Regions from separate parts of the Bacillus pretiosus genome, predicted to be linked through region 1. Evidence: riboswitches for the same ligand, from Rfam matches in the RefSeq annotation. Region 1 holds a riboswitch; the other holds the start of a gene.
The links. A riboswitch is a leader RNA that binds a small molecule or an ion and turns the genes downstream of it on or off. The one in region 1 is predicted to bind cyclic di-AMP.
Positions count from the first base shown of each region.

Region 2: another riboswitch for cyclic di-AMP. It lies ahead of kimA (potassium transporter KimA); the one in region 1 lies ahead of ACU8YW_RS03930 (hypothetical protein).

Region 1 covers NZ_CM129593.1:763,911-771,790, forward strand. Annotated here, with positions in the region: gene thiS (sulfur carrier protein ThiS) at 1-66, shown strand, start outside; gene thiG (thiazole synthase) at 69-839, shown strand; gene thiF (thiazole biosynthesis adenylyltransferase ThiF) at 832-1,851, shown strand; gene thiD (bifunctional hydroxymethylpyrimidine kinase/phosphomethylpyrimidine kinase) at 1,858-2,679, shown strand; cyclic di-AMP (ydaO/yuaA leader) riboswitch at 2,765-2,912, shown strand; gene ACU8YW_RS03930 (hypothetical protein) at 3,006-3,392, shown strand; gene ACU8YW_RS03935 (hypothetical protein) at 3,407-3,637, shown strand; cyclic di-AMP (ydaO/yuaA leader) riboswitch at 3,898-4,043, shown strand; gene ACU8YW_RS03940 (SipW-dependent-type signal peptide-containing protein) at 4,140-4,244, shown strand; gene kdpF (K(+)-transporting ATPase subunit F) at 4,241-4,321, shown strand; gene kdpA (potassium-transporting ATPase subunit KdpA) at 4,341-6,008, shown strand; gene kdpB (potassium-transporting ATPase subunit KdpB) at 6,022-7,880, shown strand, end outside.
Region 2 covers NZ_CM129593.1:1,763,319-1,771,198, reverse strand. Annotated here, with positions in the region: gene kimA (potassium transporter KimA) at 71-1,897, opposite strand; cyclic di-AMP (ydaO/yuaA leader) riboswitch at 2,042-2,188, opposite strand; gene ACU8YW_RS09230 (hypothetical protein) at 2,328-2,456, shown strand; gene panE (2-dehydropantoate 2-reductase) at 2,511-3,455, opposite strand; gene ACU8YW_RS09220 (hypothetical protein) at 3,631-5,106, shown strand; gene trhO (oxygen-dependent tRNA uridine(34) hydroxylase TrhO) at 5,315-6,274, opposite strand; gene ACU8YW_RS09210 (Nramp family divalent metal transporter) at 6,766-7,880, shown strand, end outside.

The DNA.
Region 1 (7,880 bases):
CATGCAGATACATCTGTTTTTGATGGAGACCAAATTGAGATTGTAACTTTCGTAGGAGGCGGTTGATTATGTTAAACATTGGACCATTTTCATTTCATTCTAGACTTTTATTAGGAACAGGAAAATTCCCTGATTTTGATGTACAGCAAAAGGCAATCGATGTATCTGAGGCTGAGGTTTTAACGTTCGCAGTACGTCGTATGGATATATTTGATGCAAAGCAGCCTAATTTATTAGAGAAACTTGATGTGAAAAAATATAAGTTATTACCGAATACAGCTGGAGCAAAAAATGCTGAAGAAGCTGTTCGTATTGCAAAACTAGCAAAAGCTTCGGGGCTTTGCGATATGATTAAAGTGGAAGTTATTGGTGATGATAGAACGTTATTACCTGATCCAGTAGAAACGTTAAAGGCATCTGAAATGTTACTAGAAGAAGGATTTATCGTTCTTCCGTATACATCTGATGATGTTGTATTAGCACGTAAATTACAAGAACTAGGTGTGCATGCAATTATGCCAGGAGCATCACCAATCGGTTCAGGACTTGGTATTGTAAATCCGTTAAATTTAAGCTTCATTATTGAACAAGCGACAGTACCAGTTATCGTTGACGCTGGTATTGGTAGCCCAGCCGATGCGGCATTTGCGATGGAATTAGGAGCGGATGGTGTGTTATTAAATACTGCTGTATCGGGAGCAAAAGATCCAATAAAAATGGCACAAGCAATGAAGTTAAGTATTGAAGCAGGACGATTAGGATTTGAAGCAGGTCGTATTGCACGTAAACGTTGTGCAACAGCAAGTAGTCCTTTAGAAGGAATGAGCGTAGTTGAATAATCGATATTCTCGCCAAGAATTATTTTCTCCAATTGGAGAAGAGGGGCAACGAAAGATAAGAGAAAAGCATGTACTCATTATCGGTGCAGGTGCATTAGGTAGTGCAAATGCAGAGATGTTTGTAAGAGCAGGTGTTGGCACAGTAACGATTGTTGACCGAGATTATGTCGATTGGAGTAATTTACAAAGGCAACAATTGTACGCAGAGAGTGATGTAGAAAATAATCTTCCGAAGGCTGTAGCGGCAAAAAAACGTCTAGCAGAGATCAATCGTGAAGTAAGAGTAGAGGCTCTCGTTCAAGATGTAACAGCTGAGGAATTAGAAGAGCTTGTTACAAACGTAGATGTAATGATTGATGCAACTGATAATTTCGAAACACGTTTTATTGTGAATGATATAGCGCAAAAACATTCTATTCCATGGATTTACGGAGCATGTGTAGGGAGTTACGGCCTTTCTTACACAATTCTTCCTAGTAAAACGCCATGTTTATCTTGTTTATTACAATCGATTCCGCTTGGCGGGGCGACATGTGATACAGCGGGCATTATATCACCTGCTGTATCTCTCGTCGTTTCTCATCAAGTAACGGAAGCTCTTAAATTGTTAGTGGAAGATTATGAATCACTTCGAGATGGACTTGTGTCGTTTGATGTGTGGAAGAATGAATATTCATGTATGAATGTGCAAAAGCTTCGTAAGCATAATTGTCTTTCGTGCGGAGAGAATGCGATATACCCGTATTTAAATAAAGAAAACACATCGAAAACAGCAGTTTTATGCGGGAGAAATACAGTTCAAATTAGACCACCTCATAAAGAGGAAATGGATTTTGAACGATACAAAGAGCTGCTGAATGATCGTGTGCATGATTTAAATGTAAATCCATATTTATTATCATTTTCTGTGGAAGAAAAGAGATTAGTTGCTTTTAAAGATGGTCGTGTACTTGTACATGGAACGAAAGATATAAGCGAAGCAAAAACAATTTATCATCGCTATTTTGGATAGAAAAGGATGAGTGGGATGAAAGTAAATAAAGCTTTAACAATTGCAGGATCTGATAGTGGCGGCGGTGCCGGCATTCAAGCAGATTTAAAAACATTCCAAGAGCTTGGTGTGTATGGGATGACGGCTATTACGGCAATTACTGCTCAAAACACGCTTGGCGTTCAAGGGGTATATCCAGTTTCGTTAGAAGGTATTACGGAACAGTTGAATTCAATTGGTACGGATTTAACACCAGATGCTGTGAAACTAGGAATGTTATTTAGCAGTGAAATTATTCAAATTGTAGCAGAACATATTAATAAATTTGGCTGGAATAATATTGTACTAGATCCTGTTATGATTGCTAAGGGCGGTGCATCATTATTACAACAAGAAGCAGTACAAGCATTAAAAGAATATTTATTACCAGTAGCAACTGTTGTAACACCGAATGTTCCTGAAGCAGAAGTGTTAACTGGAATGGAGATTCATAATATTGAAGATAGTAAGGAAGCTGCGAAAGTACTGCATGAATTGGGTGCAAAATATGTGCTTATGAAGGGCGGACATGCAGAGTATCAAGGTAATGAAGTAGTTGATTTACTCTTTAATGGTGAGCAGTTTATCGAATTTAAAAGTGAAAGAATTCCTTCAAAGCAAACGCATGGAAGCGGGTGTACATTTGCTTCAGCGGTTACAGCAGGGCTTGCTAAAGGATACTCAATTGAAGAGGCAGTTCAAGAAGCAAAACAATTTATTAGTATAGCAATTGAAGAGCCGCTGCATATTGGAAGTGGTCATGGACCGACGAATCATTTTGCATATAAAGTGAATAAAACGCGTGTATAAGTAAGTGGAAAGTCAGTTTTGTAACTGGCTTTTTTTCTGTTTACTTTTTCCAAATACAGGAGTAATATATCAGCCAGAATATATTTTTTGTAATACGCTGAGTCCAATTATATGGAGCGGAGGAACCAATTTGTGCAGTGTCACTAGGGGTGAATCTTTCAGTTTTGAAAGTAGGGCTACTCTCAAAGTCCGAATCCGACAGCTAACTTCGTAAGCGTCTTGAGAGAGGACGGTGCCATGATGGATACATCACTTCATCGATCTGATTAGTATAGGGGAATATCAATCTATGTTTGAGTTCTTTTATGCTAAGGAGGATGAGGTATATGGAATTAACACTTATTTGTGTTGGGGAAGAAAGCAAGGTAAATAGTTTAAGAGATTTAGTAGCATTTCAACATGAGTTAATTATTTTTACAGCAAATGAAGAGATAGCTGCTGAAGTTAGGAATTGTGGGTTTGATTGGACTTATAGCTGTAGTAAGGCACAAGATTTTACTAGTATTTGTGAGTGTATTAAGAAGGTGATTTTACTAGGGGATGAGCTTCCAATCATTAGTTTCTTCACAGAACACATTCGCTTTTCTTTTCAAGCACCTATTACTGTTGTTACAAAGAATAAACGATATCCAACGAGGCTCTATGAAACAATTGGAGCTACATTTGTCGTGTTTACGAATTGTGATAATATTTCTTTTTTATTTTTTGAATAGGGCGGGGGAAAAAGATGAAGGTGTTGTTACTAGGAGATATAGCGAATCGTTGGGCGGTATCAGTAGAACGAGTTCAAGAATTGGTGGTGCTTGATCCCATTTTTCCGAGGCCCTATATCATATTGCCATCGAAAGATGCTTTATATTTAAAAACAGATGTTATCGAATATGAGCAGCTACATGCAGAATTGTCACAAGTTTATATTCGTGGGAGAAATTTGCGCGCGTTTTTGCGTGGAGAATAAATAGTGAAAAAAAAAGAGCGAATGCTAAGTGCAACAAGCTATGCACTTCATGTCATTCGCTCTTTTTGTTTCGTATTTAAAAGATCATTTCTGTGAAAAAGAAAGAAAAGACGAGAAAACAGATGAAATAATATTAATAACACTCAATGTAAGCGTTTAAATAGATGGATATTTTCTTATTTTAAGTAATTTGACTCTTTACAAGTTAAATATAGAGGAGTATATTTACTCTCATAAATCATTCATAAAATTTCCAAAAAAACCTAAAATCGCTGAGTTCCAGAAATGGAGCGGGGGAACCAATTTTGTGCATCGTCACTTGGGGTGAATCTTTCAGTTTTGAAAGTAGGGCTACTCTTTAGGCCCGAATCCGACAGCTAACCTCGTAAGCGTTTAGAGAGGAGGTTTACTTTGTGTTGTTCATTTCGAACACTAAGTAGAGCTTAGTGTTCTTTTTTTAATAATTTAATGGTAAATTTTTACAGTGGGGAGAGGGGTAGCTATGTTAGATGTTGTAATGATCGGGATTTTTGTTGTGTTAGTCGCATCGATGGTAAGTCTTGCAAGTTGGTCAGATAAAGTTGTGAAAGAAGGGAAGCAATCATGACGGTTGCCTTATCGGTTATTGTTGCAGCAATTACTGTGTACTTAGTGTATGCATTATTAAATCCAGAAAAGTTTTAATTAGGGGGAATCATTCATTATGATTTGGGTCGCAGTTGTTATTACAATGCTGTTGTTTATTCTTGTGGCAAAGCCAATGGGGATTTATTTAGAGAAAGCCTTTCAAGGTAGTAAAAAGTTAGATAAAGTATTCGGGCCTTTTGAAAAACTTATTTTTAAAATTACGGGTGTAAAAGAATACAATCAAACGTGGAAACAGTACGCATTGTCATTAGTTTTATTAAATGGATTTATGATTGTTGTCGTATATTTCATTTTCAGACTACAAGGAGTATTGCCATTAAATCCAGCGCATATTGAAGGGATGGAGCCTACGCTTGCTTTTAATACAGCAATTAGTTTTATGGCTGATACAAACTTACAGCATTATAGCGGTGAAAATGGTTTATCTTATTTATCACAATTAATCGGAATTACATTTTTAATGTTTGCAGCACCAGCAACGACTTTAGCACTTGTAATGGCGTTTATAAGAGGGCTTGCTGGGAAGGAACTCGGTAACTTTTTCGTTGATTTTACGAGAGCTTTAACGAGAGTATTTCTTCCTATTGCGTTTGTTGCAGCGCTAATCTTTGTCGCACTTGGTGTACCACAAACGTTAGACGGGGCAGTTACAGCACAAACAATTGATGGGGCAAAGCAAAGTATATTACGTGGGCCTGTTGCATCATTCGTGTCCATTAAGGAACTCGGAAATAACGGCGGTGGATTTTTCGGAGCAAACTCTACACATCCTTTCGAAAATCCAGGGCAAATGAGTAATATTTTACAAATGATGCTTATGATGTTATTGCCAACAGCACTTCCATTTACGTACGGACGAATGGTAGGAAATAAAAAACAAGGTCGTATCCTTTTCGTATCACTATTCATGGTGTTTTTACTAGGATTTATAACGATTACTACATCTGAATTACATGGGAATCCAGCGTTAAATGGAATGGGCATCGAACATGTACAAGGGAGTACAGAAGGAAAAGAAGTACGATTTGGAACAGTATTTTCTTCCCTATACGCAACAGTGACGACAGCTGCTGAAACAGGAGCCGTTAATACGATGCATGATACGTTAACACCAATTGGCGGGTTAGTAACACTCGTAAATATGATGTTAAACACAGTGTACGGCGGCGTTGGGGCAGGTTTTGTGAACATTATTATGTATGCGATTATCGCAGTCTTTATATCTGGATTGATGGTTGGACGGACACCAGAGTTTTTAGGTAAGAAAATTGAAGGTAAGGAAATGAAATTAATTGCGGTAACGATACTATTTCATCCACTGCTTATTTTAGGGTTTTCAGCATTAGCTCTTTCAACAAGTTTAGGAACGGATGCCATTTCTCATTCTGGTTTCCACGGTTTAACGCAAGTGGTATATGAATACACATCGTCAGCTGCGAATAACGGATCTGGATTTGAAGGGTTAGCGGATAATACACCGTTTTGGAATATTACAACTGGCTTAGTTATGTTTTTAGGGCGCTATTTCAGTTTAATTACGATGCTAGCTGTTGCAGCTTCATTGAAAGAAAAGACGGTAGTACCAGAAACAGTCGGAACGTTCCGTACGGATAATAGTTTATTTGGCGGCATTTTCATCGGAACAATTGTAATTGTCGGTGCATTAACATTCTTCCCGATGTTAGTACTCGGCCCAATTGCAGAATTTCTTACATTGAAGTAATGGAGGGTAAATGATGAGACCGGTAGTAGTAAAAGAAAAGAGAGTAAATGAGTCACAAATACATGCTGTAGAAGATGAAGTTAGACAAGCGAAAACGATGGATCGTGATATCGTGAAACATGCGATGAAACAATCCTTTGCGAAATTGAATCCGAAAGTCATGATAAAGAATCCGATTATGTTTGTTGTAGAAATTGGATTTATCATTACGTTCATTTTATCGTTTCTTCCAAGTCGTTCTAGTAGTGTACCAGGATGGTTTAATATAACAGTTTCTCTCATTCTATTATTTACAGTTTTATTTGCTAACTTTGCAGAAGCGTTAGCGGAAGGACGGGGGAAAGCTCAAGCCGATTCTTTAAAACAGTCGAAGAAAGATGTGTTTGCAAATGTTGTAAAAGAAAATGGAGACATTGTTCAAGTTTCAGCAACTGATCTAAGAAAAGATGATGTTGTTATTGTAAAACAAGGAGAAATGATTCCGAGTGATGGGGAAGTAATTAAAGGATTAGCGTCTGTTGATGAATCTGCGATTACAGGGGAATCAGCTCCTGTAATAAAAGAAGCGGGCGGCGATTTTTGTTCCGTAACAGGCGGGACGATGGTCGTCAGTGATGAGATTACAATTGTCATTACGAGTAATCCTGGTGAATCATTTATTGATAAAATGATTTCGTTAGTAGAAGGAGCTGCTCGTCAAAAAACGCCGAATGAGATTGCTTTAAATACAGTATTAACAAGTTTAACGCTTATTTTCTTAATTGTTGTTGTGACGTTGCCGATTTTTACAAACTATTTAGGGTTTCAAATTGATACAGCTGTACTTGTAGCGTTGTTAGTTTGTTTAATTCCAACGACAATTGGTGGTTTATTATCAGCAATTGGTATTGCCGGGATGGATCGCGTGACAAAGTTCAATGTGTTAGCGATGTCGGGTAAAGCAGTAGAAGCTGCGGGTGATATTAATACAATCATTTTAGATAAAACAGGTACGATTACTTTCGGGAACCGAATGGCTCATACATTGCTTCCTGTAGGAAATGAAACGATTGAGCAAGTAGGAAAATGGGCTGCGATTAGTTCAGTTTTAGATGAAACACCAGAAGGTCGATCAGTTATAGAATATGTAAAAATGAAATCTATATCATATAATCGAGAAATTGCAGAACAAGGTGAGTTTGTTCCGTTTAAAGCAGAAACGAGAATGAGTGGTGTCGATTTACAGGACGGAACGAAAGTGAGAAAAGGTGCTGTAGGTAGCGTAATTGAATGGGTTAGGTCACAAGGTGGAACGATTCCGAAAGATGTAAATCAAAAAGCAGATTCCATTTCCAAAGAGGGCGGGACACCACTTGTAGTTGCAGTGGATAATCGTATTTACGGTTTAATTTATTTAAAGGATACAGTAAAGCCAGGTATGCGTGAGCGTTTTGAGCAATTGCGCCAAATGGGGATTAAAACGGTTATGTGTACAGGTGATAACCCGTTAACAGCAGCAACGATTGCAAAAGAAGCAGGGGTAGATGAGTTTGTTGCTGAGTGTAAGCCAGAAGATAAAATTGCGGTTATTAAAGCAGAGCAAGATAAAGGGAAACTTGTAGCGATGACGGGTGATGGTACAAATGATGCGCCGGCATTAGCGCAGGCTGATGTTGGATTAGCGATGAATAGTGGTACGACAGCTGCGAAAGAAGCAGCGAATATGATTGATTTAGATTCGAACCCGACAAAAATTATTGAGGTTGTAGGGATTGGTAAGCAATTGTTAATGACGCGTGGTGCGTTAACGACGTTTAGTATTGCGAATGATATCGCAAAATATTTTGCAATCATTCCAGCAATGTTTACACTTGCGATTCCGCAAATGGAAGC
Region 2 (7,880 bases), 1.0 Mb from region 1:
TGCAATTATGCATAGTGTATACACAAAAAGGATAGCTTCACTTTCGTAAAGCTATCCTTAAAAAATCTTCTTACTTTTTCAAATGATATGGAACTGTCGTAATAACAACATTTCTTTTATAGAGTAAATACGCACGAATGAGTAAACTAGACTGATTATGAAGAATGTTATGCCAACCTTTTTTCGGAATGAACTGTGGTATAACTACAGTAACTCGGTAATTTGACTCACTCGCTTTATATTGTACTGTATCAATAAACTTTGTTAGTGGCTGAATAATACTTCTATAATGAGAATGTAAGGTAACAAGCCTTACTTCAGGTTGCCACTTCTTCCATTTCTCTTCAAATTTCTTTTCCTCTTCTCTGTCAAAAGCAACATATACAGCAATAACTTGATCTGCTGAAAGAGCCTTCGCATAGTTCAATGAATTTTCTACTACATGCGTCATACCAGCTACAGGAACAACAATTACATTTCCCTCAATTGGAACAAGTGGCTCACAAGTTTTTAAACTTAATTGATCACCCACTGCATCGTAATGCTTCTTAATTCTATGGAACAAGAAGATGATGGCAGGTAAGAAAATAAGGATTGACCAAACTTGTGCGAACTTAGTTAAAAAGAACATACTCATTACAATAAAACTAATGACTGCACCAATTAAATTGACCGTTAATCTCAAAGCCCATCCTTCAGGTTTTTCACGAAGCCATTTTAATACCATCCCCGTTTGAGAGAGTGTAAACGGAATAAATACGCCTACTGCATATAACGGAATTAAATGTTCTGTTTGCCCTTGGAAAGCTACAATTAAAATAATCGAAGCAATTCCAAGTATAATAATACCGTTTGAGTAACCTAGGCGGTCTCCTCTAATCGTAAACATTCTCGGTATGAATTTGTCTTTTGCAAGGTTAACTGCTAATAGCGGGAATGCAGAATACCCTGTGTTAGCAGCAAGAATTAATATTAAAGCAGTTGTACCCTGTATAAAATAGTACATGAAATTACGTCCAAAAGTTTGTTCAGCAATTTGTGAAACAACTGTTACTTCCTTACTTGGATTAATTCCGTAATAATAAGCTAAGAAAACAATTCCTGAAAATAAAACTGCAAGTAATGCACCCATTGCGAGCAATGTTTTCGCTGCATTGTTAGGTGCAGGATCCTTAAAGTTTGGAATTGCGTTAGATATTGCCTCAACACCCGTTAAAGCAGAGCTTCCTGAAGCAAATGCTCGTAACAGTAAAAACAAACTAATTCCTGCAACTGGTGTTCCAATCGGTGAATGTAATGTCGGTGAAACTTGACCAGTTATAATATTATAAATACCTACACCAATTAATATAAATAGTGCTAAAACGAATAAATAAACAGGATATGCTAAAACGGAAGCTGATTCCGTTACCCCTCTTAAATTTAAAATAGTAATCAATATAACAAATATAATCGCAATGATTACATTATGTGCATGTAAACTAGGGAAAGCTGATGTAAGCGCATCTGTACCTGCTGATACACTTACTGCAACAGTTAAAATATAATCGACTAATAAAGATCCTCCAGCTATTAGCCCTGGATTCATCCCTAAATTTTCTTTTGATACTACGTATGCGCCCCCGCCGTGCGGATAAGCAAAAATAATTTGTCGATAAGATAAAATAAGGGCTGTCAATAATACTAATACCCCAACAGCGATAGGAATAGAATACCAATAAGCTACTGCTCCTAGGCCTGCTAGTGCGATTAATATTTGCTCTGGTCCGTATGCGACCGATGACAATGCGTCAGAAGATAAAATAGCTAACGCCTTCGTTTTATTAAGCTTTTGCTCTCCTAACTCAGTTGATTTTAACGGCCTTCCAATTAAAAACCTTTTGATTGATGAAACCACTGCTGTCCACTCTCCAATAATTTTGTACGAACTTTTCTGCTAGTTACAGCGGGTAAACGATTTCTTCAGAAAACAAAAAATGTCTACAAGCCATAACGAAATAGACTTGTAGACATTATTTTTTTTGTCGCACAAGCTCCACCTTCCTTCTCAATATAACGCTTACGAGGTTAGCTGTCGGATTCGGGCCTATGAGTAGCCCTACCTTTTTCAAGGATTCACCCCATTGGATTAAGTACTAATCCATAAGAACGGGTCCCCCGCACCATGCGGTTTCAGCGATTTAGAAAATTGAAACTGTGGATTATAATACTCCTTTATTTTCAAAATGTAAACAAAAATTTTTAAAAAGAAAAAATTTAAATGATTGCGCATAATCCGCTGGTAAATATACATAATGAATACTAAAAAATCGATAAAGGAGACTCATATGTCTAAAGAAAAGAAGCCTATTTTTTCCGATTCCTATTTAGATGCATTAGCAAATGAAATTAATCAATTATACGGTAAACGTGAACAGGAAATAAATTTGACAGATAGAACGAAAAGAAATAAATAATTTGTCATAAAAAAGAAAGCAATACACTTATATATTGCTTTCTTTTTTATTTTTTCATACATCCAATTGTATTGCTGATCTGTTAAAGGTCATTTCTTCATACACTTTCAAATTTTGATATACTGCCCCTAATAATGGTGCTTCTATAGAAAATTGTTCCGCTACATCTAGTAAGTATCCTTGTATGTGCTCGCCTTCAACGAACGAACCTTTTTCCATATCACGCTGCATCGATGACTTCATATCATACGAAATTTTATCAATTTTTTTCATATGTTCTTGGGCAATTCCATCCTTAACTGGAGCTTTCATAGATCTCATGATTTGCACACATTCTTCAAATAAGTTTTGGATAAAATCGCGTCCACCTTCACTTTCGCGAATCGGTCCTATCGCTGCACGCATTAATGTCGTCACACCCGACATTACAGTAATAAATAAATATTTATGCCACATATCTTGCATAATATTTTCACTTAAAACAAAACTAGATTTCGTACCTGCAAATGCTTTAGAAATATGCTTTATTCTCTCTGAATCTTGAGACTTCATTTCTCCAAATACAAGTCTGTTGGCAACACTCGTTTGTACAATCTCTCCTTGATCGTTTAACGTCGTCTCGATAAAGCATAAACCGCCAATTACTTTTTCCACGCCGAATTCCTTTTGTAATAGTGATAAATGAGCAATACCATTTAACAATGGAATGATGACAGTATTTTCACCTACAAACGGCTTCAAATCTTGAATCGCCTCGTTTAAGTGATACGCTTTTGTTGAAAATAAAATAACGTCAAACGGAGAAGTTCGATCTTCTTTCGTTATTAATTTCGGTTGGAAGGAAAAATCCCCGTTAACACTACGAATAACAAGTCCCCTTTCCTCTAATTGCTGTTTTCTTTTACTGCGGACAAGAAACGTAACATCTTCTCCTTTTTCGACTAATCGACCTCCAAAAAAGCCTCCGACGCCACCAGCTCCTAATACTAAAATACGCATACAACATCCCCCTTTTCAAAATACAATTTTATAACATTTAATATACATAACATTATACATGTCCCCTACTAAATAAGCTGAATTTTCATTCTTAATCGAGTATAAAACAGTGGTTATTTTCAAATAAATTTGGGTATGTTGTTTTTATAGCATATATGGAAAGGAAACAATGTAAATGGAGGCAATACAAACAATCGAGGAAAAAGATGTGACAACAGCTATATTTCAATTTATATTCCCGTTTTCTTTTAAAACTGGATATGAACAAAATATGTTCCCTTTCTTACAGAAAAATGATTTCCGTCCTTTTCGACTCGATCATCTTGAAAATGAAAATACATACTACGGAAAGTTTCAAGTTTCACATCAAAATATGGAAGCATACTATCTTTCATTTACAAATAAAATTCTATTTCCTCACTCAGAGCATCAAAAAGGATTACAACGCTATTCTAAAGACCTTAACTTAACTGGACATTTAACAACAAATTTGATTTCTGTTCCATTCAAGATTCATTCTATTGATGTAACACTTTGCCCTTATGAGCTTGGCTTCTTAACAATTCGGACAGAAGTAGAAACCGCTCCAAACATGACATTATCAGAAGCAATCGAATTCGCCGCCCGCTTCCGTGTACTTGAAACTAAAAATGATACAAACGAGACTATTTGTATTGAATGTAACGGAAAACAATACTCACAAGTGGAAAAACTTATATTCGGTGATTTATTTCATGGTGTAACAGACTTCTTTGAGAAAAAGAGATTGCGGAGCTCTTACTTTCAAACCTTTCCTTTCTTTGAAGACCAAAGAATGTATGTACAAACTTTATTATCCGTGAATAAAGAGTCAGACCTTCATATAATCGATGTATACCGAACTTCCAGTCTTTCCGGATTAACAGACGATGGCAATCCGTATATTAGCGCAAATAACATCCCTTATATTCAAGATTATTTAACAAAACATTCTTATCAAAGATGGGCTCCTAATCGCTACTTTGTTATGGAAGAACATATTTTTACATGTATAACAAATGAAGGTGAGCAAGCAATCGCTAAACTTGCTAGTCAAATGTACGGGGAGTTTTATTACGCTTTGTTATTAAATCTATTTCATAAAGTTGTTTTATTAAAAATGGCAAACGCTTATGCTGAACTTAACATTGAACAAGATACAAATGAAATAGAGAAATTAATTTATTCAATCAATTCATTTACAGCAAATTACTTCTCTTTAGAGTTAGTATCCCAATCACAGAGTGAAGATATTTTCTTCCGCTTAAGAAATCTATTTAACATTGAAGTACTATACTCGAATGCAAAACAAAATCTTGATAGTTTGTTTAAATATCAAGAAAATGTCGCTTCTAAAAAAGATAGCCTTTTACTATTAATTTTAACGCTCTACTCTGTAGTAGGCCAAATGTTAGGGTTTACTATGATTGATCTTTTAAGAAACACCGATTCAAACAAAATCTCGTCTCCACTTGAATTTTTCGCGCTTTTAATAGCAATTAGCGGCATAGTCATTTCACTTATTTTAGGTGCGCAAAGTTTATACCCATGGAGTCTACAACATAAACGAAGAAAATCATGGGTAAAACAAACTGTACTTTCTGCTGTTAAAGAGAAAGATGATAGGAAGTAAAGAAAGTTATTTTCAAATTACAAATATGTGGTACGCTTCAGTAAATGAAATTTTTATCAGCGATTTTTCGAATATATCGGCGCAACTCAAATTATATCAGCGATTTTTAAGATATATCGACTTACCGACAAAAACTGATAAAAAACACATAGTAAAAAAAGTACTCCAAAATAAAATTTGGAGTACTTTTTTATTACAATAATTTAGCTTACTTCCCTGCTTCGATTTTCTCTAATGCAGCAGCTACTTGCTCTTCAGTTAATTCGTGTTGAACGATATAACGATTACGTGGGTGTACACGACATTCATGAGAACATGCACGTAAATGTTTCGCTTCGTTTTCTTCAGAACATAAAATTTTCTTATTACATTCTGGATTTGCACAGTTTACATAGCGCTCACAAGGTTCACCTGTAAAGTGGTCTTTACCAACGATAACATGCTCTTTTTGGTTTACTGGTACAGAGATACGCTCATCGAACACGTAACATTGTCCATCCCAAAGCTCACCTTGTACTTCTGGGTCTTTTCCGTACGTTACAATACCGCCGTGAAGCTGACCTACATCTTCGTAACCTTCACGAACTAACCAACCAGAAAACTTCTCACAACGAATTCCGCCTGTACAGTATGTTAAAATCTTTTTACCTTCAAGTGTTTCTTTGTTTTCTCTAATCCAATCTGGCAACTCACGGAATGATTCAATATCCGGTTTAATCGCACCTTTAAAGTGACCTAGATCAAACTCATAATCATTTCGTGCATCAATGATAACTGTATCTTCTTGTTTCATTGCCTCATAGAATTCTGTTGGCTCTAAATATTTACCAGTTATTTCTTTCGGATTAATGTCGTCTTCTAGACGAAGTGTAACTAACTCTGGACGAGGGCGTACGTGCATTTTCTTAAATGCATGTTCATCTGCCTCATCAATTTTAAAAACGATTCCAGCAAAACGTGGATCATTGTTCATTGCTTCCATGTATTTCTCTGTTTGCTCAACAGTTCCAGAACAAGTTCCGTTAATTCCTTCTGTCGCTACAAGAATTCTTCCTTTTAACTCAAGTGATTTACAAAATTCTAAATGCTGTTCAGCAAATTCTTCTGGATTTTCAATTGTTGTGTACATGTAATATAGTAATACTCTATATGGTTTTGTAGTTGCCAATTTATTTCTACCACCTATCTAAATTTTAAAATCATGTATAAGTTAACGTTCATATCAAAACATATATAATAAGAAAATACATACTAAATTGTACTTAGCCTATTTTCTTCTATTTACAATTTTTTCTATAAGTTAACGAAAATAAAAACAAGATTACATCACAAAACACTATGGTTATGTTGTAATCCCAATATATTATATATCATACAATTTCATTTCCATCAATTAATATGCTGTAATATAGGCTCTATGTTCACATAAATTTCAAAATTAGCCCTTTAATTCATTATGTTTCCCCATGTAATCACACCATAAACTCCCATTTTTTTATAACACAACACCATCCATTGCAGCAAGGCATATAATTTGCACTAAGGAAACATTTGTGTTCAAATAAAAATATCATCTGATACATTTAAATGTATTGAAATAAACAATAAGAATACTTACAATAATTTCATCAAGTTAACATTTCAAAGGGGAAAACTACTATGAATAAAGATATATCAAAAGATGAACAAGTCCCTTCTCAAAGTACAACTGTTCAATCAGCACACTTAGCTTTAAGTGGAGAAACGAAAGGGTGGAAAAGACTGTTACCGTTTTTAGGACCCGCTTTTATCGCATCCGTAGCTTATATTGACCCTGGTAACTTTGCTACAAATATCGCAGCTGGTTCACAATATGGATATTTACTATTATGGGTTATATTCGCGTCTAACTTAATGGCAGTATTAATTCAAACTTTATCAGCTAAATTAGGAATTGCTACGGGAAATAATTTACCTGAAATTGCTCGCGAACACTTTCCAAAACCTGTGTCTATTGGCTTATGGATTCAAGGTGAACTCGTTATTATGGCTACAGATTTAGCGGAATTTATCGGGGCAGCACTCGGATTGTATTTATTATTTGGAATTCCGATGTTACCAGCTGCTTTAATTACAGCAGTCGGATCATTTATTATTCTTGAGTTTCAACGCAGAGGATTTCGCCCACTAGAAGCTATTATTACAGGGATGATTTTTATCGTAGTAATAGCATTTGGGATTCAAGTTTTTTATGCAAAACCAGAATTAAGTCCCCTTCTTTCAGGACTATTTATTCCAAAATTCCAAGGTGTAGACAGTATATTACTTGCAGCAGGGATATTAGGTGCGACAGTTATGCCACATGCAATCTATTTACATTCTGCATTGACACAACGCCGCGTGGTCGGAACAACTGATGAACAAAAGAAAAAAATTTTCCGTTTCGAGTTTATTGATATCATTATCGCAATGGTTATCGCTGGAGCAATTAATGCAAGTATGTTAATTGTTGCGGCTGCACTATTCTTTAAAAACGGCTTACATGTCGAAGATCTCGATGTTGCTTTTAACCAGTTCAGTACTTTAGTCGGCCCTGTATCAGCTGCTTTATTTGGAATTGGGCTCTTATCAGCAGGACTATCTAGCTCGTCTGTCGGTACAATGTCAGGTGATATTATTATGCAAGGTTTCATTCGAATGCATATTCCGTTATATTTACGACGTTTCATTACAATGATTCCACCATTAGTTATTATCGCTTTAGGTGTAAATCCAACTTACGCACTAGTCATGAG